3 regions of the Granulicatella sp. zg-ZJ genome follow, and region 1 is predicted to be linked to each of the others. Evidence: predicted binding sites of a transcription regulator. Region 1 holds the regulator's gene; each other region holds the start of a gene.

The links. The regulator Rex, encoded in region 1, represses fermentation and respiration genes when NADH is low (regulators of the CRP and FNR family bind a similar motif). The targets are predictions, from matches to a motif close to TTGTGAANTANTTCACAA.
Region 2: adhP (alcohol dehydrogenase AdhP) is a predicted target of Rex. The motif match lies at 4,323-4,340, and genes of this name have one in related genera.
Region 3: GMA11_RS02815 (nitronate monooxygenase) is a predicted target of Rex. The motif match lies at 2,030-2,047, and genes of this name have one in related genera.

The regions. Positions count from the first base shown of each region.
Region 1 is NZ_WNJY01000030.1:12,930-21,351, reverse strand. It holds gene GMA11_RS07975 (PTS mannose/fructose/sorbose transporter subunit IIC) at 1-781, shown strand, start outside; gene GMA11_RS07970 (PTS system mannose/fructose/sorbose family transporter subunit IID) at 797-1,711, shown strand; gene GMA11_RS07965 (DUF956 family protein) at 1,733-2,098, shown strand; gene GMA11_RS07960 (peptidylprolyl isomerase) at 2,226-2,813, shown strand; gene GMA11_RS07955 (CvfD/Ygs/GSP13 family RNA-binding post-transcriptional regulator) at 2,824-3,204, shown strand; gene GMA11_RS07950 (glucose-6-phosphate isomerase) at 3,218-4,561, shown strand; gene GMA11_RS07945 (redox-sensing transcriptional repressor Rex) at 4,828-5,463, shown strand; gene metG (methionine--tRNA ligase) at 5,485-7,500, shown strand; gene GMA11_RS07935 (ABC-F family ATP-binding cassette domain-containing protein) at 7,562-8,422, shown strand, end outside.
Region 2 is NZ_WNJY01000002.1:115,483-123,904, forward strand. It holds gene GMA11_RS01280 (InlB B-repeat-containing protein) at 1-1,921, opposite strand, end outside; gene GMA11_RS01285 (fructose-1,6-bisphosphatase) at 2,373-4,265, shown strand; gene adhP (alcohol dehydrogenase AdhP) at 4,490-5,539, shown strand; gene GMA11_RS01295 (LiaF domain-containing protein) at 5,698-6,417, opposite strand; gene GMA11_RS01300 (LytTR family DNA-binding domain-containing protein) at 6,422-6,874, opposite strand; gene GMA11_RS01305 (PTS sugar transporter subunit IIA) at 7,705-8,109, opposite strand; gene GMA11_RS01310 (PTS system mannose/fructose/sorbose family transporter subunit IID) at 8,123-8,422, opposite strand, start outside.
Region 3 is NZ_WNJY01000005.1:76,621-85,042, forward strand. It holds gene GMA11_RS02805 (MazG-like family protein) at 676-990, shown strand; gene GMA11_RS09285 (DUF5960 family protein) at 1,379-1,525, opposite strand; gene GMA11_RS02810 (TetR/AcrR family transcriptional regulator C-terminal domain-containing protein) at 1,651-1,998, shown strand; gene GMA11_RS02815 (nitronate monooxygenase) at 2,136-3,038, shown strand; gene GMA11_RS02820 (McrB family protein) at 3,461-6,445, shown strand; gene GMA11_RS02825 (McrC family protein) at 6,461-7,771, shown strand; gene GMA11_RS09185 (hypothetical protein) at 7,768-8,422, shown strand, end outside.

The DNA of each region.
Region 1 (8,422 bases):
TCTCGTTGTAGCATTTTTGGCGGGTATGGAAGGTGTTTTAGACCAATTTCAATTTCATCAACCGATTATTGCGTGTTCATTAGTTGGATTAGCAACAGGACATTTAAGTGAGTGTATTATTTTAGGTGGGGCATTACAATTTATTGCAATGGGTTGGTCTAATATTGGTGCTGCTATTGCACCAGACGCAGCATTTGCTTCTGTTGCTTCAGCGATTATTTATGTAAAAGCAGGTAATTTTGATGTAGCAGGACGCCAAGTAGCGATTGCTTCAGCGATTACATTAGCAACAGTTGGTCTAGTGTTAACAATGGTGATGAGAACTGTTTCTGTTGTACTTGTTCACCAAGCAGATAAAGCTGCAGAAAAAGGTAATTTTAGAGGCGTAACAATGTGGCATTTAATTGCCTTAGCAGGTCAAGGATTACGTGTAATGATACCGTCAGGATTATTACTATTTGTACCTTCTGAAACAGTAAAAGATGTATTAGGTTCACTACCAGCATGGTTTACTGAAGGTATGGCAATCGGTGGAGGATTTGTTGTAGCCGTAGGGTATGCAATGGTTATTAACTTAATGGCAACAAAAGAAGTATGGCCATTCTTCTTCCTTGGATTTGCATTAGCACCATTAAACGAATTGACTTTGATTGCAACAGGTATTATCGGTCTGGCACTAGCTATTATCTACTTGAATTTATCTAAAAATGGTGGGAATAGCGGCGCAGGGGGTTCACAAGTTTCTGGTGATCCTTTAGGCGATATTTTGAATGATTATTAAGAGGAGGTATAGAGTATGACAGAAAATAAAGTAACATTAACAAAAAAAGACCGTCGTCATGTTATGCTTCGTTCACAACTTTTACAAGGTTCTTGGAACTATGAACGTATGCAAAATGGTGGTTGGGCATACGCTTTAATTCCTGCTTTGAAAAAATTATATACCACAGAAGAAGAACGTTCAGCAGCGTTAAAACGTCACTTAGAATTTTTCAATACACATCCATATATTGCAGCACCAATTTTAGGGGTAACATTAGCTTTAGAAGAAGAGCGTGCAAATGGTGCAAGTATTGATGATTCTGCTATTCAAGGGGTTAAAGTCGGTATGATGGGACCTTTAGCAGGTATTGGTGATCCAGTATTCTGGTTTACAGTACGTCCAATTTTAGGTGCGATTGCAGCATCATTGGCAACTGGTGGCTCTATTATTGCCCCATTATTCTTCTTTATCGTATGGAATGTTATTCGTGTATCGTTCTTATGGTATACACAAGAGTTTGGGTATAAACAAGGTTCAGAAATCACAAAAGATTTATCTGGTGGTTTATTACAAACTATTACAAAAGGAGCATCTATTTTAGGGATGTTTGTTATGGGGATTTTAGTACAACGTTGGACGTCTATTAACTTCCCAATGGTAGTATCAACAGTAAAATTATCTGAAGGAGCGTATGTGGAGTTCCCGAAAGGTAACATTACTAGTGAACAATTACAACAAATTTTAGGAGAAGTGGCAAGCGGAAAAGCAATTTCTCCAGAAAAAGTCACAACATTACAAGATAACTTGAATCAGTTAATTCCAGGTTTTGCAGCGTTATTATTAACGTTCTTGTGTATGTGGTTATTGAAGAAAAAAGTAAACCCAATTCTTATCATCTTCGGATTATTTATTGTGGGTATCTTAGGACATTTAGTAGGTATTTTCTAAGACATGAAAGGATAATATGAAATGGTCGTATCACAAAATACAAAAGTAGATTTTACAACAAAAGCAAATTCTTTTCACAGTGGCATTACAGCTAAAAATGGTTCCATTTTAATTGGTGATAAAGCGATTGAGTTTTATTATGAAAAAAATCCGAATGATTTTGTGCAAATTCCATGGCAAGAAATTGATAAGGTAAGAGCTCAACTGTATTTCAATAATCGTTATATTCGCGGTTTTTTTGTTGACACTAAGAAAAATGGTAGTTTTAACTTTGTTGTCAAAGATGCAGGCAAAGCATTAAAAATCATGCGTGAATATTTAGGTAATGATAAAATCATCAAAAATGTACCGTTTCTTTCTTTAAAATCCTTATTTAAAAGAAAATAATAGAACTCTCTATAAAGCCGTATGACTTTATAGAGAGTTTTTTTGTCATAAGAAATAAAAAAAGATGAAAAATCTTTTAAAATTAGGTATGATATATGAGATATGAGAATGATAAGGAGCGAGATAGATGACAAATTATCCACAATTAGAAACACAAACACAAAATGAAATACAAGTGTTGATGAAAACAACCAAAGGAGATATTGTTTTACGCTTATTTCCAGATGTTGCGCCAAAAACAGTAGCGAACTTTGTAGGTTTAGCAAAACAAGGTTATTATAATGGTGTTATTTTCCATCGAGTTATTTCAGACTTTATGATTCAAGGAGGAGATCCTACTGGAACAGGTATGGGTGGTGAATCAATTTATGGAGAAAAATTTGAGGATGAGTTTTCTTTAGACGCATTTAATTTTAATGGAGCATTATCTATGGCAAATGCTGGACCAAATACTAATGGGAGTCAATTTTTTATTGTTACAGCTAAACATGTGCCGGCACATATGTTATCACAATTAGAAAAAGGAGGTTGGCCAAAAGAAGCGATTGAAGAATACGCTAAAAATGGTGGGACACCTTGGTTAGATCAAAGACATACTGTTTTTGGGCAAGTGAAAAGTGGCATGGATGTTGTGTATGCTATTGAACAAGCAAAAACAGGTGCTCAAGATAGACCTTTAGAAGATATTGCCATTTTATCTATTGAAGAATTATAAGGTGTTGCCTATGTATAAAATTGGTGACATTATAGAAGGGACAGTAACAGGGGTTCAGCCTTATGGAATTTTTGTTAGTCTTGGTCAGGACGAACAAGGTTTAATTCATATTTCAGAATGTACACATGGATATATACAAAATGTACAAGGTTTTTTGACTTTGGGGCAAACGGTACGTGCCATGGTCATTGATGTTGATGAATATACGAAGAAAATCAGTTTGTCGTTACGTGCGTTAGAAAAAATTCCGGTTCCTAAGCAAGTGGTACGAAAGAAAAGACGGCGTGATGTTTATACTAATCAATTAGGATTTGAAACACTGCGTCAAAAATTACCTGAATGGATTGATGAAGCTCAGGAGTTAATCAATCAACAGACACATCAAGAATAATGGAGGTAGAAACATGGGAAAACATATAACATTTGATTATAAAAAAGCACTCTCTTTCTTTGGAGGGCATGAATTACGTTATTTACAATCAGCTGTATCAACAGCGAATAGAGATTTACGTGAAAAAACAGGTGCAGGTTTTGATTTTACAGGTTGGGTGGATTTACCAGAAACATACGATAAAGAAGAATTTGCACGTATTAAAGAAGCTGCTAAAAAAATTCAATCGGATTCAGATGTTTTAGTTGTGATTGGTATTGGAGGTTCATATCTAGGTGCTAAAGCAGCCATTGATTTCTTAAATCACAGTTTTTATAATTTAGACCCGAACCGTAAAACACCACAAGTATTCTTTGCAGGAAATAGTATTAGTTCAACCTATTTATATGACTTAATTGATATTATTGGTGATAGAGATTTTTCTGTGAATGTGATTTCTAAATCTGGTACAACAACCGAACCAGCGATTGCTTTCCGTGTATTTAAAGAGTTATTGATAAAAAAATATGGACAAGAAGAAGCAAAAAAACGCATTTATGCTACAACGGATGCCGCACGTGGTGCATTGAAACATGAAGCTGATGCAGAAGGTTATAAAACATTTGTTATTCCGGATAGTGTAGGTGGACGTTTCACAGTTCTAACGCCTGTGGGATTATTACCAATAGCTGTGACAGGTGCTGATATTGACGGACTGATGTCTGGTGCTAAGCAAGCAATGTTAGATTATCAAGAGGATGCTTTAGAAACAAATGAAGCGTATCAATATGCAGCAATTCGTAATATTTTATACCGTAAAGGTAAAGTGACAGAGTTATTAATTAACTATGAACCAAGTTTACAATATTTCTCTGAATGGTGGAAACAATTATTTGGTGAGTCAGAAGGGAAAGACCAAAAAGGTATTTACCCATCTAGTGCAAACTTCTCAACAGATTTACATTCATTGGGACAATACATTCAAGAGGGACAACGTAACTTGTTTGAAACAGTTATTAAAGTAGATAAACCAAGACGATCTGTTACAATCCCAGTAACCGAAGAAGATTTAGATGGATTAGGTTATTTGCAAGGAAAAGAAGTAGACTTTGTGAATACAAAAGCTTATGAGGGTACATTATTGGCTCATACTGACGGAGGTGTTCCAAACCTATTGGTTACAATTCCAGATACAAGTGCTTATACATTAGGATATTTGATGTATTTCTTTGAAATTGCGGTGGCTATTTCAGGTTATTTAAATGGTGTTAATCCATTTGACCAACCAGGAGTTGAAGCGTATAAGAAAAATATGTTTGCATTATTAGGGAAACCTGGTTTTGAAGATTTAAAAGCAGAATTAGAACAAAAATTATAAAATAGAACAAAGGTAGTGGAAAATTCGTTTTTACTACCTTTTTTCATTTGATATGATGTCTGGTACCATGCACATTAGTATTCTTTTTATAAAGGACAAACGTTTTGTACATTATTTGTTCGCATTCATGTTGATATTCGTATATATGGAATAGATATGAGTGAATTTATTTGTTATAATTAGACAAATTGATTTCTTTTTGTAGTTTTTTTCACTAAAGTATAGTAATATCAATATAGAATATTTAAGAAAACGAGGGCATTGAGATGAGTGAAAATATAAGTAAAATTCCAAATGCTACGGTTAAACGTTTACCTTTGTATCATCGTTACTTACAGTTATTATTAGACTCTGGTAAAACAAGAATCTCATCTGCTGAATTAAGTGAGATTATTAAAGTAGATAGTGCGACTATACGCCGTGATTTTTCACATTTTGGAGAACTTGGAAAACGAGGGTATGGGTATGATGTTGAGGCTTTATTAGCCTTTTTCAATAAAACATTAAATCAAGATCGACTGGCACATGTGGCGCTTGTTGGTGTTGGGAATTTAGGACATGCGTTGTTAAATTATAATTTCCAACAAAGTAATAGTGTGCGTATTAGTGCAGCGTTCGATGTGTCAAAAGACATTGTTGGTACAATTCAAAGTGGTGTACCTATATATGATATGAATGATATGGAAAAGCAGTTAAAAATACAAAAAATTGATATTATCATTTTAACGGTACCACAAACTGTTGCTCAAGAAACAGCAGAAATAGCCGTAAAAGCAGGTGTAAAAGGGATTTTAAACTTTACACCACTACGTTTATCTGTGCCAGAAGGTGTACGTGTACAAAATGTTGACTTAACAAATGAATTACAAACATTGATTTATTTCTTGGATAATGTTGAATAATATAAAATAAGGAGGAATCGTATGGCAAAAGACAAGAAAACTTTTTATTTAACAACGCCTATTTATTATCCGAGTGGGAATCTGCATATAGGGCATGCTTATACAACGGTTGCAAGTGATGCAATGATACGTTATAAAAAATTACAAGGATTTGATACTTATTTTTTAACAGGAACAGATGAGCACGGACAAAAAATCCAGCAAAAAGCGCAAGAGTCTGGAGTTACTGAAATAGAATTTGTAGATAATATTATTCATGGTATTAAATCGTTGTGGGAATTATTGGATATTTCTTATAACGATTTTATTCGTACGACACAGACAAGACATAAAGAATCTGTTCAAAAAATCTTCCAAAAATTAGTTGATAATGGAGATATTTATTTAGGTGAGTACGAAGGGTGGTATTCTGTATCTGATGAGGAATATTTTACAGAATCACAATTACAAGAAGTGTTTCGTGATGAAAACGGAAAAATGATTGGTGGTATTGCGCCGAGCGGTCATGAAGTACAACTTGTGAAAGAAGAATCCTATTTCTTTAGAATGAGTAAATATGCAGATAGATTATTGGCATATTATGAAGAACACCCAGATTTCATTCAACCAGAATCACGTCGTAATGAGATGGTTAACAATTTTATTAAACCGGGTTTAGAAGATTTAGCGGTATCGCGTACATCGTTTGATTGGGGTATTAAAGTACCAAATGATCCAAAACATGTTATTTACGTATGGATTGATGCATTATCAAACTATATTACGGCTTTAGGATATGGTTCAGATGATGAAACACTCTTTAACAAATATTGGCCAGCAGATGTGCATTTTATTGGAAAAGAAATTGTTCGTTTCCATACGATTTATTGGCCGATTATGTTAATGGCACTTGATTTACCATTACCTAAGAAAATTTTTGCACACGGTTGGTTATTGATGAAAGACGGGAAAATGTCTAAATCAAAAGGAAATGTTGTTGATCCAAATACATTAATTGAACGTTATGGATTAGACGCGTTGCGCTATTATTTATTACGTGAAGTACCATTTGGTTCAGACGGTATTTTTACACCAGAATCTTTTGTAGAACGTATTAACTATGACTTAGCAAATGATTTGGGGAATTTATTAAATCGTACGATTGCGATGATCAATAAATATTGTGGCGGTGTGATTCCAAGTTTTACACAACCTGTTTCTAATTATGATTCAGAACTGATACAAGCGTCAAAAGATATGATTGATGAAGTCGAACAAGCAATGGATAATATGCAATTTTCAGTGGCATTAACAGCTATTTGGAAATTTGTTTCTCGTACAAATAAATATATTGACGAAACAACACCATGGGCAGCAGTAAAAGACGACACAAGACAAGAGGAATTGGCACGTACAATGAACTATTTAGCAGAAAGTTTACGTATTATTGCTGTTTCTTTACAACCATTTTTAGTAGATACACCAAAACGTATTTTTGAGCAACTATGTATTGAAAATGAAACATTAAAAGATTATCCGTCTATGCACACATTTGGTGTTATTCCAGTCAACACAAAAGTTGTGGAAAAAGGAGAACCGATTTTCCCACGTTTAGATATGGATATAGAAGTTGCGTATATTAAAGAACGTATGGCAGCAGGAGCACCAGTAAAAGAAGAGGTAGAGGTTTTTGAACCTGAAAAAACAGAATTAAGTTGTCAAAAAGATGCGATTGTTTATGAAGATTTTGATAAAATTGAATTAAAAGTCGCGCAAGTTGTTGATTGTTTACGTGTTGAGGGCGCTGATAAACTATTAAAATTCAGACTAGATGCAGGTGATAAAGGAGGACATCGTCAAATACTATCTGGTATTGCGCAATGGTATCCAAATCCTGAAGAGTTTATAGGGAAAAAAGTTGTGATTGTTGCAAATTTAAAACCACGTAAACTAAGAGGGCATATTAGTCAAGGTATGATTTTATCTGCTGAGAAAGACGGTCAACTACAAGTTGTTTTTGCTCCAGAAGAATCACAAATTGGTTCAACAGTAGCATAATGAGTAAATGCAGCGTTAAACCGAACTCGGTTTAACGCTGTTCTTTTGATTAGGAGTTATCATGAAAGATTTTAAAGTAATTGATTTACATAAAACATATGGCATTAAAACTTTATTAAATGGTGTTTCATTTCATATTCGTGAAGGTGAACATATAGGACTAATTGGACAAAACGGAACTGGAAAAAGTTCTTTGATGTCTATTTTAAGTAGAGAAGATGTAGCAGATAGTGGAGAGATTGAATGTGCCAATGACTTTAGAATTGGTTATTTAAAGCAAAACCCATTTTTATCTGAGCAGGATACGGTTTTTGAAGCGGTTTATAATGGAGATGCACCTTTATTACAAGTGGTTAAACAATATGAGCAGGCTGTTTTGACACTAGAGCAAGATCCTGAAAATCCAGTTTATCAAAAACAATACACACACGCAGAGCAGCATATGACGCAAACGAATGCTTGGCAGTACGAGGTTCAAATTAAAACGATTTTAACAAAATTAGGTATTCTAGACTTAACGCAAAAAATTAGTACACTTTCGGGTGGTCAAAGAAAACGTGTGGGATTAGCTCAAGTGTTAATTGAAGAGCCTGATTTGTTACTTTTAGATGAGCCGACAAACCATTTAGATTATGAAAGTATTGAATGGCTTGAACAATATTTAGCGCAGTATAAAGGAGCATTGATTTTAGTCACGCATGATCGGTATTTTTTAGAACGTGCTGTAACCAAAATGTTTGAATTGATAAATGGAAAAATTGAGGTTTATGAGGGAAATTACGAAACGTATTTAGAGCAAAAATCTCAAAGACAAGCTATTCAAGAGCGTATGCACGCTAAAATGGAAAAATTGTATACTAGTGAATTAGCGTGGATGCGTCAAGGAGCACAAGCAAGAACGACAAAACAACAGGCACGTATT
Region 2 (8,422 bases), on a different contig from region 1:
CAGAAAAAAATCTGTTTGCATTATGATCTGAAGCAGATACAATTTCATATCCTCTAAATTTATTGGTTAATGTAAAGGCCGTTCCACTTAGTTCAGCTTTTTGTCCATGCACCAAACGATATGAACCATCAGGTTCTTGAACCTGCCAATAAATCGTATAAGCATTTCTGTTATCTATAAGAGAGGTGTATCTTAAACGAACAATGTAATTTGTGGGATCCCACATATGTCGATCTTCAAATTTAAAATCCGGCCAATAAGTCGTTGTAGTAGTAACATTATTACTCGTTCTTCCAGTATCAAATCTAAAGTGAGGTGTCCCATTCGTTAATTCAGGAAAATCAGTAATCGGCGACTCCCAAAGTCCTCTTGATGTACGGAATGGTCTGTCACTTCTTTCTCCTTCGTAATAGTTAATCGTTACTACTTTTCGATCATAGTAAACATTTATAGTAGTTGAACCGTCACCTTTTACTTTATCATAATTGCTTTCAGCATAAGAAAATCCAAATCCTTGCTCATTCTCTGGAGCAATAGATGTAGGTGTCGCACTGCCCGTATCGATATTAGATACAACTGTACTCTTCCAATAATCATAGTCATCATGAGTCGGATCAGCTTGCCCAAGGGGATGTGTTACTTTTTGTTTCCAATAAACAATCGTATAACTTGTTTTACTTGGTGTCCATTTAGCATAAATCGTTGTATCACGTTGCGGTCTAGCATCCCAGTTAAATGGGACTTTTAATTCTTTATCCGCAAACCACCCTGCAAAAGTGTATCCTTGTCTAACAGGATCTGCTGGTTTTTTGGTTTTATTTTGTTGATTAGCTAAAACATAAACTGGAGAAAGTGACTCTGCTCCATTTGTCTCAAAATAAATCCAGCGGGCCGGTTGTATAATTGGATAAAGATCCATATCCGACGTCACAGGTGTGCCCTCAGCAACCGGTGTACGTCCATCCAATGTTCTCGACCAACCTGTCAACACTTTTCCATCATCTGCTACAAAAGGAATATTTTTAAAATCTAATACATCATTACCGTCTGAACGTGGATATTTTTGTGTAAACCACGCTGGTGCACCTTGTTGTGATTTAGATAAGTACCGTACAAAATACGCTTTTTGGTATCGTGCATATAGTTTAGTCTCTTGGTCGTTTCTCAATGGACCTTCTACTGTAAATTTATTATCCTCAAACTTTCTTCCACCTGTTTGAGCAGTATACCAACCTGTAAACACATACCCATCTTTGTATACTGTTGGTGGCTTGCTTAGTTTTTCTCCAGTAGATAGTCTACGAACATATAACTCTTGCCCTTGTTCATCATAAAAACGATACGTATGAACTTTATGACTACTTAATCCCGTTCCTATGTAAACAGAGAAACTTTTTGCGTCAAAAGTAACGGTATCATCTTGCGTTTCTTTTGGTATCACTTCCTCCTTTTGTTGAGTATCCCCTTCAACGTGATAAATCTTAATATTCGAAGCATTTTCAAGAACAGGGTTTGACACACTTACTTGAATACTATCAGACTCTTTTGGATTAAAAACACGCCCATTTGTATCATAAATCGTAATGTCATAAGCAAACAAAACTGTTTCAGCCCCTGTCGGTACTTCAGCAGGATATGCTTTGACAGTCGCACCTTGTGGCATTTTCCCACTCAATGTAATAGCACTAACTTCTTCTGCCAATTCTTGATAACTAGCATCTTGATAGATAGTTGCTTGTAATGTTTGATCCACCGTATCGACATCGTATTCACTACTAAGATTTCCAGCTATATTGGAATTATCTTGTTCTGTTTGCTGTTCTTCGGCAAATAATGTCCCTGAATAGTACAAATTTGTCGATTGTACAACTAATAACAGAACTGTAAACCAAATCAACCATTTTTTCTTTACTGTTTTCACATCTACATTTCTACCCTCTTTCTTTAATAAAATAAACCACTAAAAATACCCCCCCCCGAGTTTTTTCGGGTTTGGGGGCATCACTGCTACGTCGACTAACAGATGTTATTTTATCATCTTGAGTATTGTTGTCAATAGAAATCTTAAAATTATTTTATTGAAATTTTATTAAAAATTTATATTATACATATTTTTTCTTTATAAAACATAAGATATATTCCACTTCGTTCGACTTTTATTTTTTATAAAACCTTATTATAACAACAAGTTTCTCATCCCGCTTATCCTCTATTACTTTTTCATTTTATTTGTCGTGAATATTTTTTAATAAATTTATAAAAAAATTTAAGTTCTAAAAAATGACAGCGTTTTACTTTTTGATTGACACATTTCCTTTACATTGTTACCATTAGTGTATACAAAATCTATCATATGCGAAGAGGACAAAACAATGACAACGACGCTTTCAAATGAGGACATTATTACCGAAATTATTAATTTAGAAGCTATTTTAAATTTACCAAAAGGGACGGAACATTTTGTAAGCGACGTCCATGGAGAATATTTTGCTTTTCAATATATTTTGAGAAACGCATCGGGAAATGTACGTGCGAAATTAAATGATTTATTTGGTGGGCGACTGACCACTTCGGATATTTCACAGCTGACAACATTGATTGTTTATCCAGAAGAAAAATTAAGCCTCATTCAAGACAGTATGGAAGATTCTCTTTTGAAAAACTGGTATGCGGTTACAATTTATCGTTTGATCGAATTTTTAGAATTTGTTGCGAGTAAGTATACACGTTCAAAAGTAAGAAAAGCATTACCTAGTCGATTTGTTTATATTATCGAAGAACTACTTTATAAAAGTAATGTAGGAGGAGATAAACAGAAATATTATAGTGCCATTGTTGACAATTTGATTGCGTTAGAACAAGCAGATGACTTAATTATTGCTCTGTCCTATGTAATGCAACAACTGATTGTCGACCATTTGCACGTCGTTGGTGATATTTACGATCGCGGCCCTGCTCCCGATGAAATTATGGAAACACTCATGCACTATCATTCTGTCGATATTCAATGGGGAAATCATGATATTTTATGGCTTGGTGCCGTGTCTGGCTCGCTTGTGTGTATGGCAAATGTTATTCGTATTTGTGCTAGATACAATAATTTAAGCATTATTGAAGATAGTTACGGTATAAATCTACGCCCTTTATTTACATACGCAGAAAAATATTATAAAGACTTCCCTAACTTTAGACCTAAATTACTACCCAACCAAACACTTGGGGAAGAAGAAGCAAAACAAATTTCTAAATTACATCAAGCCATTACGTTTTTACAATTTAAACTAGAAAGTCAAATCATTAAACGTCGTCCTGAATTTGATATGGCAAATCGCCGTCTTCTAACACAAATCGACACAAAACACAATACCATTACATTGGACGGAAAAGAATATCCATTACAATATTTTGATACATCTATGTTGAATGACAATGACCCCGAAGCCTTAACCGATGAAGAACGTCATATTTTAGCGAAATTAAATCGTTCATTCCAAAACAGCGAAAAACTAAAACGCCATATGGATTTTTTACTAGAGGTTGGAAGTCTATACACTCTTTACAACGGAAATCTACTCTACCACGGTTGTGTGCCCCTAACAGAAAATGAACAATTTGCTTCGTTGACATTGGAAAATCAAAAATACCATGGTAAAGCTCTTTTTGATAAATTTGAAAGCTATGTACGGTATAGTGCTGCTCATCCACACATACAAGATGATTTCTCAACGGATATGATGTGGTATTTATGGACCGGAAAATATTCTTCTTTATTTGGTAAAGATGTCATGAAAACATTTGAAAGATATTTTATCCAAGACAAAGAAACACATGCAGAAAATAAAAATAAATACTACTCTGCACGTGAAAACTTAGAAACAGTCAAAATGATTTTAAAAGAGTTCGGTGTACCTACAAAAGATGGGCACATCATTAACGGTCATACACCAGTTAAAGAAATCAAAGGCGAATGTCCAATTAAAGCAAATGGTAAAATGATTGTGATTGACGGTGGCTTTTCTCTACCTTATCATAAAACAACGGGTATCCACGGTTATACTCTTTTATATAATTCTTATGGCATGCAGCTCATCACACATAAACATTTTGACACAAAAGAAGTGGCTTTAAGAGAAGAAACGGATGTCTTATCTACAAAACGTATTGTCGACCGTGTACTCGAAAGAAAACGTGTCCGAGATACAACTGTTGGCAAACGACTGCAAGATCAAATTAACACACTATATGCATTATTAAATAAAGAATAATAAGTAAGCCCCCGATATTTTTGTATCGGGGTTTGCTTATATCAAAATAATTACGATATGTGATTTTTATCACAAATTAGGACTTTTTATTAAAAATTTTAAATGTAAATAAAATAAACAAACTACTTTATTTCTTTAAAACATTGGTATATAATAGGTTTGTAATAAACATTTGAGTAATTTCTCAAATGTGAATAAAATCACTAATAAGAAGGAGTGTTTATATGAGAGCAGCAGTTGTCACAAAAGAAAGTAATGGTCGTGTGGAGATCGTTGAAAAAGAAACACCAAAAGTAGGTTACGGAGAAGCATTGGTTGATGTGGAATACTGTGGTGTGTGTCATACAGATTTACACGTAGCACATGGCGATTTTGGTCAAGTACCTGGTCGTGTTTTAGGTCATGAAGGAATTGGTATCGTTTCTGAAATTGGTCCAGGTGTTACTAGCTTGAAAGTTGGAGATCGTGTTAGTATTGCATGGTTCTTTGAAGGTTGTGGTAGTTGTGAATACTGTACAACAGGACGTGAAACATTATGTCGTAAAGTAAAAAATGCAGGATACAGTGTTGACGGTGGTATGGCTGAACAATGTTTAGTAACAGCTGATTATGCTGTTAAAGTTCCTGAAGGATTAGACCCAGCACAAGCAAGTTCTATCACATGTGCAGGTGTTACAACTTACAAAGCAATTAAAGTTGCTGATGCAAAACCTGGTCAATGGATTGCGATTTACGGTTGTGGAGGTTTAGGAAACTTAGCTATCCAATACGCTAAACATGTTTTCAACGCTCATGTTATTGCGATTGATGTTAATCAAGACAAATTGGATTTAGCTTTAGAAGTAGGTGCTGATATTGCTTTGAATGCAAAAGAAATTAGCGACACAGCTGCATATATTCAAGAAAAAGTTGGCGGTGCTCACTCAGCTGTTGTAACAGCCGTTTCTAAAGTAGCATTCAACGACGCTATTAACTGTGTACGTGCAGCAGGTAAAGTTGTTGCTGTTGGTTTACCTTCAGAAACAATGGACTTACCAATCGTTAAAGCTGTTTTAGACGGTATCGAAGTTATCGGTTCTCTAGTTGGTACACGTAAAGACTTGGAAGAAGCATTCCAATTCGGTGCAGAAGGTAAAGTCGTACCAGTCGTTCAAACACGTGCTTTAGACGAAGTAAACGATGTCTTTGAAGAAATGGAAAACGGAACAATTCAAGGACGTATGGTTATCGACATGAAAAAAGAATGCAGCGGATGTGCTTGCTGTAACGGATAATTTAGTATGTTTAACAACAACCCCGTAGCCAATTGTGGCTACGGGGTTGTTGTTTTCTATAATATTGGCAAATCTTATTTCTTCATATATCTCTAATATACAAAATATTCATATCAACTAAAAAGAGTGACGACATCTTGTCATCACTCAAAATATTTCTAAATATAAACAATATTTAACTCTCCGAATTGAACATTACCATCTATCATAAGTGTTTTTTCATAGGCAAGAATATTTTGTGCTTGGGTAACTTCTCCTAGAAAAACTGTCACATTATTGATGACTTGCCAATTTTTTGGAATAAATAAAGTCATTTCTCCAAAGGACACAGTCACATGTATTTGTGCTTGGCTATCTCGTATTTTTGCATCATCAAAAAACACTTTACTTTCTCCAAATGAACAACTAAAGGACATACCGTCTACGTTATTCGTATGCACGTATTTTGTACTACTTGAAAAAGATGTACGACTAACTGAATGTGCTTTTTCATCATACATACCATCTCTTACTTCTTCAAAATCATCACCGTCAATAATAGATTCATTTTGAAATTTCGCATGATAATACACTTTTTTTGGTTTATACTGCTCAAAAATCATCGTGATACCAACGTAAGCTAAAACAGCTGATAGTATAACTGTCCAATATGGTATATCTACAAATTTAAATTCATGATTGTAGAACAAAAATCCTGCAACACAAGAAGTGAACACACCAAATAAATTACGTCCCATAATACTTTTAATCAGCCAATTTAATAAAAACACCGTTACAATAATAAGCATCAACGGTATATTTGGTACCACTTTAAAATAATGCAATATTACTAATACCGATAAGAATAGAAAACCCAAACCCCATAATTGTTTTTTCATTGTTTTACCTCGTTTCATTTAATCTATCTTTTAATGTTTTATAGTAATGTCTAGACACATGCACTTGTTTATGTGTCTTATAAAAAGAAATCGTACTCGTTCCAGAAAAAGACTTATCCAATGCATAAATCTTTTTGGTGTTGACAATAGTCGACTTGGAAATACGCACAAACTCAATCGGCATATTTGATTCTATCTCGTATAATTTTAATTTGATTGTATACGTATCCCTCTCTGTATGTGCACACACAACATTTCCTTGCGTTTCAAAAAATAGTATATCTGAAATTGGTATATAATATTCGCTATTTTCTTTATAAAACACAAAATTTAAAGAACGCTTTGCACTCATCTCAATAGCTCTTTGTAAATTAGCAAGCCGTTCATCAAATGCCGGTGCCTTGATAATGACTTCAATATCTTGAAGTAATTCATCCAACTCTATAATTACCCTCAACCATACTCTCTCCTTTCGCATCGTTTTCTTCCTGTGTATTTATATCATATATAATTTCAATGCGTATGACCATAATAATCCCTCATTTCTTTATAAAAAGTATATCTTTTCCTTGTTAAAAAAGATATATTTTCACGACAAGTGGTATAAATCAGCATATAAGTGGTATAAAATACTCGGTCAAAAACATTTTAGAACAAAAGTTAATATATGTCATATATCAAAAATAATCGTCTTTCATACTCTTACTGATAGGACATCATTACTTTAGAATATAATTATAAAAATTTATTTTTTAGCTAAGGTATTTTTCTATCTGATATTAAAAGACAAACAGCTAGGCATCAATCTATACAAACAGATTGGTGCCTAGCTATTTTGTTCTTTACTAAACCTCATCTTTTTAGAATGATGATACACGCTTAAAACACATCGTCTAAACATTGTTTTTAGTAAAATAGCCTAATTAGAATTTCTTTTTTGAATAAAACCCCCTACTTTTTTATTGTATATTGAAATTTAGTATTATTTATTGATGACAATAGTTATTATGATAATCGGTTATTGATACGATTTGATATACAACTAAATATTATAGAGCCCAACTTTTATAATTTAAGAGCTAAAATACTCATTGTGAATCGGTTATTTAAAAACACAAACCTCTTTATCTATTGATAAAGTTGCTTCATTTTTAGTCACCGACACCATTTCACATACACTCAAAAAAGCGGCTCTATAATAAATCGTGTTGGTGGGAATAATCCACCAACACGATTTATTATAGAACAAAAAACGCTAGTGTTTGACACACTAGCGTTTTTAACATATTACTCATCATCATCGTCATCTGTTTGTAATAAAGCATTGACATAACAAATGTTTTCTTTTGTGTTTGCGATAAGATCTGTTTCTTGTCCAACGAGAACACTATTGATAAAACCAATAACCATTGGCATGCTCATACCTGCATATAAATCAAATGATTTTGCACCTGACATCAATAAGCGTGACGCCACATTACAAGGCGTTCCACCCATTAAATCAGCAAATACAGTGTATTCTTCTAATCCGTCTGTTAATGCTTCAAATTTTTGTTGAAAATCTTCAGGACCTTCTGACGGTAATAATGGAATAGCATGAATATAATCTTGCGGTCCCATAATCATTTCTGTACTTGCTTTTAGTGCTTCACAAAAGACACCATGACTAATTAAGATTAAATGTTTTGACATAATTTTCTCTTTTCTATTTTGCAATAATTGGCATATTTACTAGATGACCTAAACCAGCTAAAGCAACAATCAACGCGATAACAATAAAGATTGCTTTAGTTGATGTCATACCTTTTTTACCTAATAACCAGTATACAAAACCTGTTACAGCAAGTGGTACTAATTTAGGGAAAATAGAATCTAGAGTATTTTGAATATTGATTTTAACACCAAATACTTCTGGTACAGCAACGAATTTAATGTTTACCATTGTTGCAACTAAGGCACCAACCATGAATACCCCTAATAATGTTGCTGCATCTGTTAAAGCTGC
Region 3 (8,422 bases), on a different contig from region 1:
CCGTATTGAGGTGCTTTTTTATTGGGTTAAGATGTGTTGATTTTATGATATAATAAAATGGAGTGGTATATTCTTTTGAACCTACAAGTTAGTGTTCGAACATACCTGTACGATCAGTTCATGTGGAGTGCGTAGCTCTGCTCGTAAAATCTTAGAATCCTTTGAACGAAAGGGATAGTAAAACGCCTTGACATCAAGGTGTTTTGTCGTATGGTGGGTAAGTATCAGAGTGAGAGTTGAAGTTGAAGTGGTGGGATTGAAAGCTTGATGGTAGAATTATTTATTCCCATAAACCCTAGTGGGTACGGGTTTGTTTCCATAGACAAGGGGCTTATGGGAATAAATGTACCCCCCTGTTTTTATAAATGAAACTCTAGAAAGGTTTGGTCTAGAGAAGTGTGAGAACTGTTTTTGATACAATTTTTAAATATGTTAATATATTCAATATATCTAGGGAAGAAAAGCAAAGAGTAGCACTTGCTCGAGGGGTGCTATTGTCTTCTAAATTTTTGTTAGTGGATGAGGTTAATTCAATGATTGACGAACAAACAACTAGGGATATAAGGGGATATCTATCACAACGAAACGTAGGTTTTATAGAGGTAGCACATAAAGTTTCCAAAGAGGACAAAATATTGTATGATAAATTTATAAAAGTTGAAAGGATTGTATAATATGATTACGTCATTAAAAGATTGCCAAAAGAAGATTTTAGAAAATAAAAAAATGAAAGGCTTTAATACTACAGATATTAAATTTGAGTTACTATGTTTATATGGAGAGGTTAATGAATTATTTCAGGCATATTTGAAGGATGATGTTTCAAATATTGCAGAGGAATTAGCAGATGTAGCTATTTTTTTACTTGGTATTTCTGAAATTCTCAATGTAGATCTTGAAACTGCAATCATTGAAAAAATTGTAGTCAATGAAAAAAGAATCTATAATGAAAATGGTTCAAAATTATCCACTCCGGCCAAGAAAGTGTAAAGTAGGTTATTTTCAACTATAGTGGATAGTTAGAAAATACTTTACGTATGAAGTAACCGCATGTAACTATTTTTAGCTACATGCGGTTTTAAAATATTTTCATAAGAATCACAATTAAACAATGATAATATCTCGTCTTCTAAGACATTATAATATAGAAAATGATTAGAAAAGCAGTGTTCAAAATGAAAACACATTATCTGAAAGTTAAATATTTACATTTGTTAGGAGTGGTAGATGAAAAGTAATAAGAAGTTTGGGAGAGAAGCATTTTAGGAACTCGCTGAAAAAGTATGCTTATAGACTAAATAAAATGAAAAATAAGGTATCTTAACAAATCATTAAAAAACTCATATTTTTCAATATTGATACCAAAAGAATCGTTTTTTTAGTTTGTAGAGCAAACAGTCTTTAGGTAGACATATTTTCTGATGAGTTTGTTGTTCTCGATAGGCTCAACGCTGAATAGATAGTAGTGGTTCCGATTGTTCTTGGCATTTTCTTTATTCAGTTTAAGGTATGGTTTTCTAGACATAAGGGATTCCTCTTTTCTTTAGTTCAGTGTAGAACACTTTATAATTTTTGTCTAGTTTAGTGTAACCTATTCAATCTATCTGTGATGAGTTTATTTTTCAGTATATAACTATCTTACATTAAACAGTGAGCCCAAAATATTTTGATATTGATAAGACAGTAACTTATTTTGATGAAATGGCTAAGCAATCTAAATTAATTAAAGTTATTTTTCAGTTAAAATTAGAGGGATATTCTCCTTATCGTATGATGCAAGCACAAATTGAAGAAGAGATTGCGCTCACTTTTTCTCAAAAATATCCTAAAGTTAATAAAGAAAAAATGTCACTTTTTTGCAAACTCTATGCTTCTAGTGTATTATCTACAGTCAGTTGGTGGATTGAAAATTATGAGAGTCATACAGCAGAAGAGGTGGTTGAGATGATAGCTACATCTATGAGTAATGGTTTTGAGCGGATTTTGGTCGACAAATAAAGCGGTTTTGTCTTTAATCACTTTTTTTATTTTGTTACACTAATCACAAATAAAAATAAAGGAGACTTTATATGTCTAATCGTGTTTGTGAAGTACTTAATATTGAAAAGCCTATTATTCAAGGGCCTATGGCTTGAATTTCAACAGCACCATTGGTTGCTGCGGTTTCTAATGCTGGAGGCCTAGGAGTTCTAGGCGTAGGTTTTGCTCCAGATGAGTTTGTTAAAGAACAGGTTGAGGAAACTCGAAAATCGACAGATAAACCGTTTGGTATCAATACAGTTCTTATACCTGAGAACCTTGATCGTTTAACTAAGTTGATTTCTGAAATAAAAACACCAGTTATATATGCAGATACACTGATTAATGTAGATGAACAAATTTGTCTTCATTATTTTAAACTTTGGCATGATGCGGGATGTAAAATAATTTTGAAGGCTTCAACTATTGCTGATGCAATTGCTGCTGAAAAAGGTGGAGCTGATTTGATCATAGTTAAAGGATGGGAAGGTGGAGGTCATACTATAGTTGAAGCCACCACTGTTCTTGTTCCACAAGCTACGGATGTATTGAGTGTGCCAGTTGTTGCATCAGGTGGTATTGCGGATGGACGTGGTTTCGCGGCTGCGATTGCTCTTGGAGCAGAAGGTATTGAAATGGGAACAATCTTTATGGCTGCGGAAGAAGCTTCAGTTCATCCAAATGTTAAAAAAGCTTTAATTAATGCAGGTGATATGTCAACGGTTATTACAGGTTATTCCACAGATGAGCCTTGTTGCCAAATTAAAAATAAACTTTCAGATGAAATGATTGAAATTGAAGCAAATAATACTAAGGAAGTTGCTGCGGAACTTCTTCGTACAGTAGCTGAAAGTTCTCTTAAAAAGGCTATGATTGATGGAGATATGGTGGAAGGTGCAGTAATGGCAGGACAAATTGTACCACTTATCACTGAAATTAAATCTGTCGAATCTATCCTTAGTGAAGTGATTGAGGGTGCTAAGGTTGAACTTGTAAGAGCTAGTCAATTTAAATTTTAATAAAAAAAATCAAGCCTAGTCAGATTCTGAATAGGCTTTTAGTGTATACTGGTGTTCGATGTATTTGTAACTGTATTTCATTCAATAATATAATTTCAAAGCCAAGCTGCCACTTTCGTTCTCTAGTATGGGAAGTTTGCTAGGCACATGTGGAGGCGGTCGTATTACTGTCAAAAATAAGCACATCTAAGTAAGAAAACCTATTGAAATCAAAGGCTTTTCTGAGTTCTATCGCTAAACGAAAGAAATGAATCTGGAAAAGCCTTAGTTTTTATCGATCTTATCAACTACTTGGGGACATATTCAAAACGAATTGGAAATATTACTCATTTGGTTTATAATATAATTTAGTGTTAGTGTGTATTCAGGTAACTAATAATGATACTGAGAATAAATACAGTGTTAATGATGCGGTCTGGATTGTGGCAGCGTTATTAGCAGCGGAACAGTATACGATGAAATCGAGTGCGACACGTGAAGATATATTCTTTAAGAAGTCGGATATAGTAAAGAAAGCTCAATCATTGATAATAAATAAAGTTGATTCTGTTAGAGTGCTATGGTGGGTTAATTCCGATAATGAAAAGCATATACAGAATTATTTGAGAGCGGATTCAACGGTTGATTCTACTTCAAGACGACTTTCAATGATGGATGAGTTTCCTGATAAAATGTATCCTACGGTATTAAGTATGTCAGATAAGTTTGATATAAACGGTCTCCAAATGACAATGGAAGAATTATTTTTCTTTGTTGAGAAGCAGTACCAAGAGGTGATAAAGAAAATGGTAGCAATTGATATCGATTACAAAGGAGTATTGGATTACTTGGGGAATAACCAGGAAGTTCCATATTCAAATCCAGAGGCAGTCGGCGTTGATCCAGTAGAAAAGGATAGACTACTTAAGGTTAAAGAAAAAGGACAGGCAGCGGTTGCTGAAATGAAAAAGATGGCAGCGAGTTGCGAGCAATTGTTCGGCTTGGATAAATGTTTGCCTATTTCTTGGCTGGATGGCTCAAACACGAAGACTAGAAAATATCTCTGGGCGCAGATAAAATATAAGGATTACGCAGCTAATCCTACTAGTATTTCTTTGTTTGTTGAGAAAGACAATGGTATGACAAGATACCGCATTAGTTTGGAAATAAAGAATGATGGCACTGATAAGAAAACGATGGCATTATACCATTCTCATTTAGATATTCCGAAAGAAGATGGAATGGTTTATGTGTCTGGAAGTGACGAGTGGGGAAATCCAGCAATCATTACAGACTCGGTAGATCAGATCAAAGCAAAGATTGATTTAGGTGAAATTCGAAAGGTTCAACTTTGTGTTTATGTTGAGTCAGCAGAGGGTAAAACAAACGAACAATATGACACTGATGTAATGGCCGCAGTAAAGAAGATCATTCCATATTACGAGCATGTCATTGGAAAATTCTCTACACAATCAACTGGCCGTGCATGGCTGTTAACATGGAATCCTGCAAGCTGGAATTGGACAAACTACAAAACATGGTGTAAAGATACAAAGCTTGGAAACAAATTTGTTGAGTCTTGGACTTGTGCAAGTAAGCAACCTACTGTTGGTGATGAGATTTTCTTGATTAAGACAGGTTCTAAACCTAGAGGAATTCTTGCTCATGGATATGTAGTGAAAGGCGCTTATGAAGCAGATCACTACGATCCTGAAAAAGCTGAAGCAGGAGTTAAATCTAATCACATAGATACAGAATATGACTGGATTCAAGATTATGATACAGAATCAATGTTGATGCAGGATGACCTTAAAACTACACTTCCTGACCAGCAGTGGAGTCCAATGGGATCTGGTATCGAGATTAAATCGAGTGTTTTACCAGAATTGAAAAAGATGTGGTTAGAACTAATTGGCAAGAAAGCTGACGACGTTACATACTGGCCAAGTTTAGAAGAATATGATCCGGGAATCACAAAAGAGAAGTGGACCGAATTGCTTAATAATCCGGATGTTACAAATAAAGATAGCCTAAAAATGTTCAAGATGATACTTGAACTGGGTGGGAAATCTACATGTGCTAATCTTGCTGAAATCTATGGAGGTTCAGCTGGTTCATATAATAACTGGGGACGTATCTTTGGTGAGAGAGTACATAGAAAGACGAATTGTCCACTTTGTGTTGATGGAGGTCGTCAGCGCTATTACACAGTTCCGTTTGTTGGGAGATATGTAGTAGAAAAGGGTAAACGTAGATACTCTTGGAAACTTAGAAACGAATTGGGGGAGGCATTAAAGGGAATGGATTTATCTCATATTGATCTTACAACGGAGGAAGAATCAGTAATTGCATACGATAAAAATATGATCCTGTATGGCCCTCCAGGAACAGGTAAAACATACAGCACTGCAATTTACGCTGTGGCTATTTGTGATCAGCTTGATCTGGATAGTGTAAAAGCTATGGATTATGACGAAGTGATGATTCGTTATCGTGAACTGCTGGATACAGGTAGAGTGGCGTTTACTACTTTCCATCAGTCTTATGGATATGAGGAATTTATCGAAGGCATCAAACCAGTATTGAATTTTGGAGATGACATAGGATATACGATTCAAGATGGAGTTTTTAAAGCATTTTGTAAAGGTGTAACTATGCCAGAGAGTAATGAAATTGATCGTAATGCTAAAGTGTCGAAAGTTGTGCTTGAATCTGGTGATTTAGTTCAAAATAATAAGGTGTCATCAAATAAGAATTATGTGTTTATTATCGACGAGATCAATAGAGGAAATATCTCAAAGATTTTTGGTGAATTGATTACGTTGATCGAAGACACTAAGAGAGAAGGAATGGATGAGCAGGCTGCGGCAGTTCTGTCTTATTCAGGAGATCTGTTTAGTGTTCCGTCTAATGTATATATTCTTGGAACAATGAATACTGCAGATCGTTCGATTGCTTTAATGGATACTGCCCTTCGTAGAAGATTTCAGTTTGTTGAGATGATGCCAGATGCGAATGTACTCAGAGATATTAGTGCTGACAAGGTAGATGATCTTGATGTTGTAGAAATGCTTGAAAAGATTAATGAACGTATTACTTTCCTCTATGATAGAGAACATACAATTGGTCATGCGTTCTTTACAAAACTTGCAAAAGATCCAACAATAGAAACCCTAAGGGCAATCTTCGAAAATTCTGTTATTCCGCTTCTTCAGGAATACTTCTATGAAGATTATCAGAAGATCCAGTTGGTCCTTGGTGATAATGGAAAGACAGATCCTTCAACGAAGTTCATTCTTGACGAAGAGGTTAAAGTCAAAAGTATATTCAAGGGCAATGCAGATGATGTTGTTGATCTTCCTGACAAGAAATACACCATCAACAGTGAGGCATTTGATAACCTTGAAAGTTACAAACAGATTATATAAAGCGTGGTGAGATAAATGGATAAATTGCTAGAGGTGAGAGAGTTTGATACTATTACCGGAAATGTTGATTTCGAAAATGATGAAAAATATAAATATCTTGATACAGCGACTTTCCATAACCTTGTGGAATTTATCCATGAATTCTCAGGAGATGAAAAAAATGCTGATGCATTGGATTTTATGCACATTTCTTATAAACGTAATGTTGGTGATATCGTAACTATCAAGAATTATGTAGGTTTGATCCAGATGAATAGCGGTTATCAGATACAGATACTTCCTAAGATTAGCTTTGATTCTGGAGAAGACACTGGTAATAAGGAAACAAAAAGAATATTCCTGAAGATGCTAAAAAGCATGAAGGATTTTCCTAGTAAGGTATTTAATGATTCTAGTTTAAAAGTGGATCGCATGAATCTCTATGAGATTTTTATAAATATGTATCTGCAAGAAGTACGACAGCTGGTTAAGCGTGGCATTAAATCTGCATATGTTGGACAAGAAGATAATCTCAAATTCTATAAAGGGAAACTTCTTACAAGCCAGCACATAAAAACAAACATGGCGCATAGGGAAAGATTCTATGTTGCCTATGATGAATTCCATCCAAATAGATCAGAGAATAAACTTGTCAAAGCGACATTACTTAAATTACAGAAGTTGACAACGAGTACTGAAAACTCAAAAGAGATTAAACAGTTGTTGACAACATTTGAAATGGTGGAACCTTCAACGAATTATACGAAGGATTTTTCACAGGTGAAAATTGATAGAAATACGAAAGACTATGAAATGCTTATGCAGTGGTCTAAGGTATTTCTTATGAATAAATCATTTACAACATTCTCTGGTAAGAATACATCAAGGGCATTGTTATTTCCAATGGAGAGTGTATACGAAAGTTATGTAGTGCAGCAAATAAAGAAGGTGCTAGGACCGGCAGGCTGGGAAGTGTCAAGTCAGGACAAAGGATATTATTTGTTCATGGATCCAAGACGCCAGTTTGCGCTGAGACCAGATATCGTTTGTAAGCGTGGTGATAGAATCGTCATAATGGATACCAAATGGAAAAGCCTCATCAATAGTGAACACGCCAATTATGGTATTTCTCAAAGTGATATGTATCAAATGTATGCTTACTCTAAGAAATATGAAACATCAGAAATCTGGCTTCTCTACCCATTAAATGATGAGATGCGTGATTATTCTGATATAGAATTTGAATCTGGCGATGGAACAACAGTCAGACTGCATTTTGTTGATCTGACACGTATGCCAGAAACGCTGGAAGAATTAAGAGATAAGCTGGAGGTGATTGAGTCATGACAATCGAGGAAAAAGTAATAGAAGTCATCAATGACTATGTCAGCTCAAATGGAACTACATCAAAGATGACGCCGGATCAATTGTACAGTCTTGTGACAGCTACATATCCTATGAACAGGAACAGCTTTTTGCCGGCAGATTATTGCTATAACAGAACTAATGAAGGTATCGATTTTGAAAAACACTCACATCTTTTTGAAAGAACTGATGACGGAAACTATCTTGTTTTAGGTGAAGACTATCTTTATTCTGGACCTGTATATTACAGATGTAGAGGTGAAAAGGAAGATAGTATACGAGGCGTATGGACTAATGGCTCATTTGAAGAAGGTGCTGCAGTTGTAGATACGATAGCACTTCGCCTTAATGACCTGTTTGATGGGATTAAAAATACACTTAAGTTAATTCCGGTAACTGTATCAGCAGAAAAGAATATCGTTTCAGTAGGCATTCTAGAATTGTTGGTATACGGAATTAGTGTCGAGAAAGAAGTGTATAAGATATTCAATGTTACTTCTGACTGGGCACAAAAGACCTCTTATCACTGCGATGAAGCTAAAGATGGCACGTGGTTCTATTATCTGGAAACAATCGATGAGTGTATTGGTGAAGTGAAACGCCTTGTATCATTTGAAATTCAGAAATCTGGAC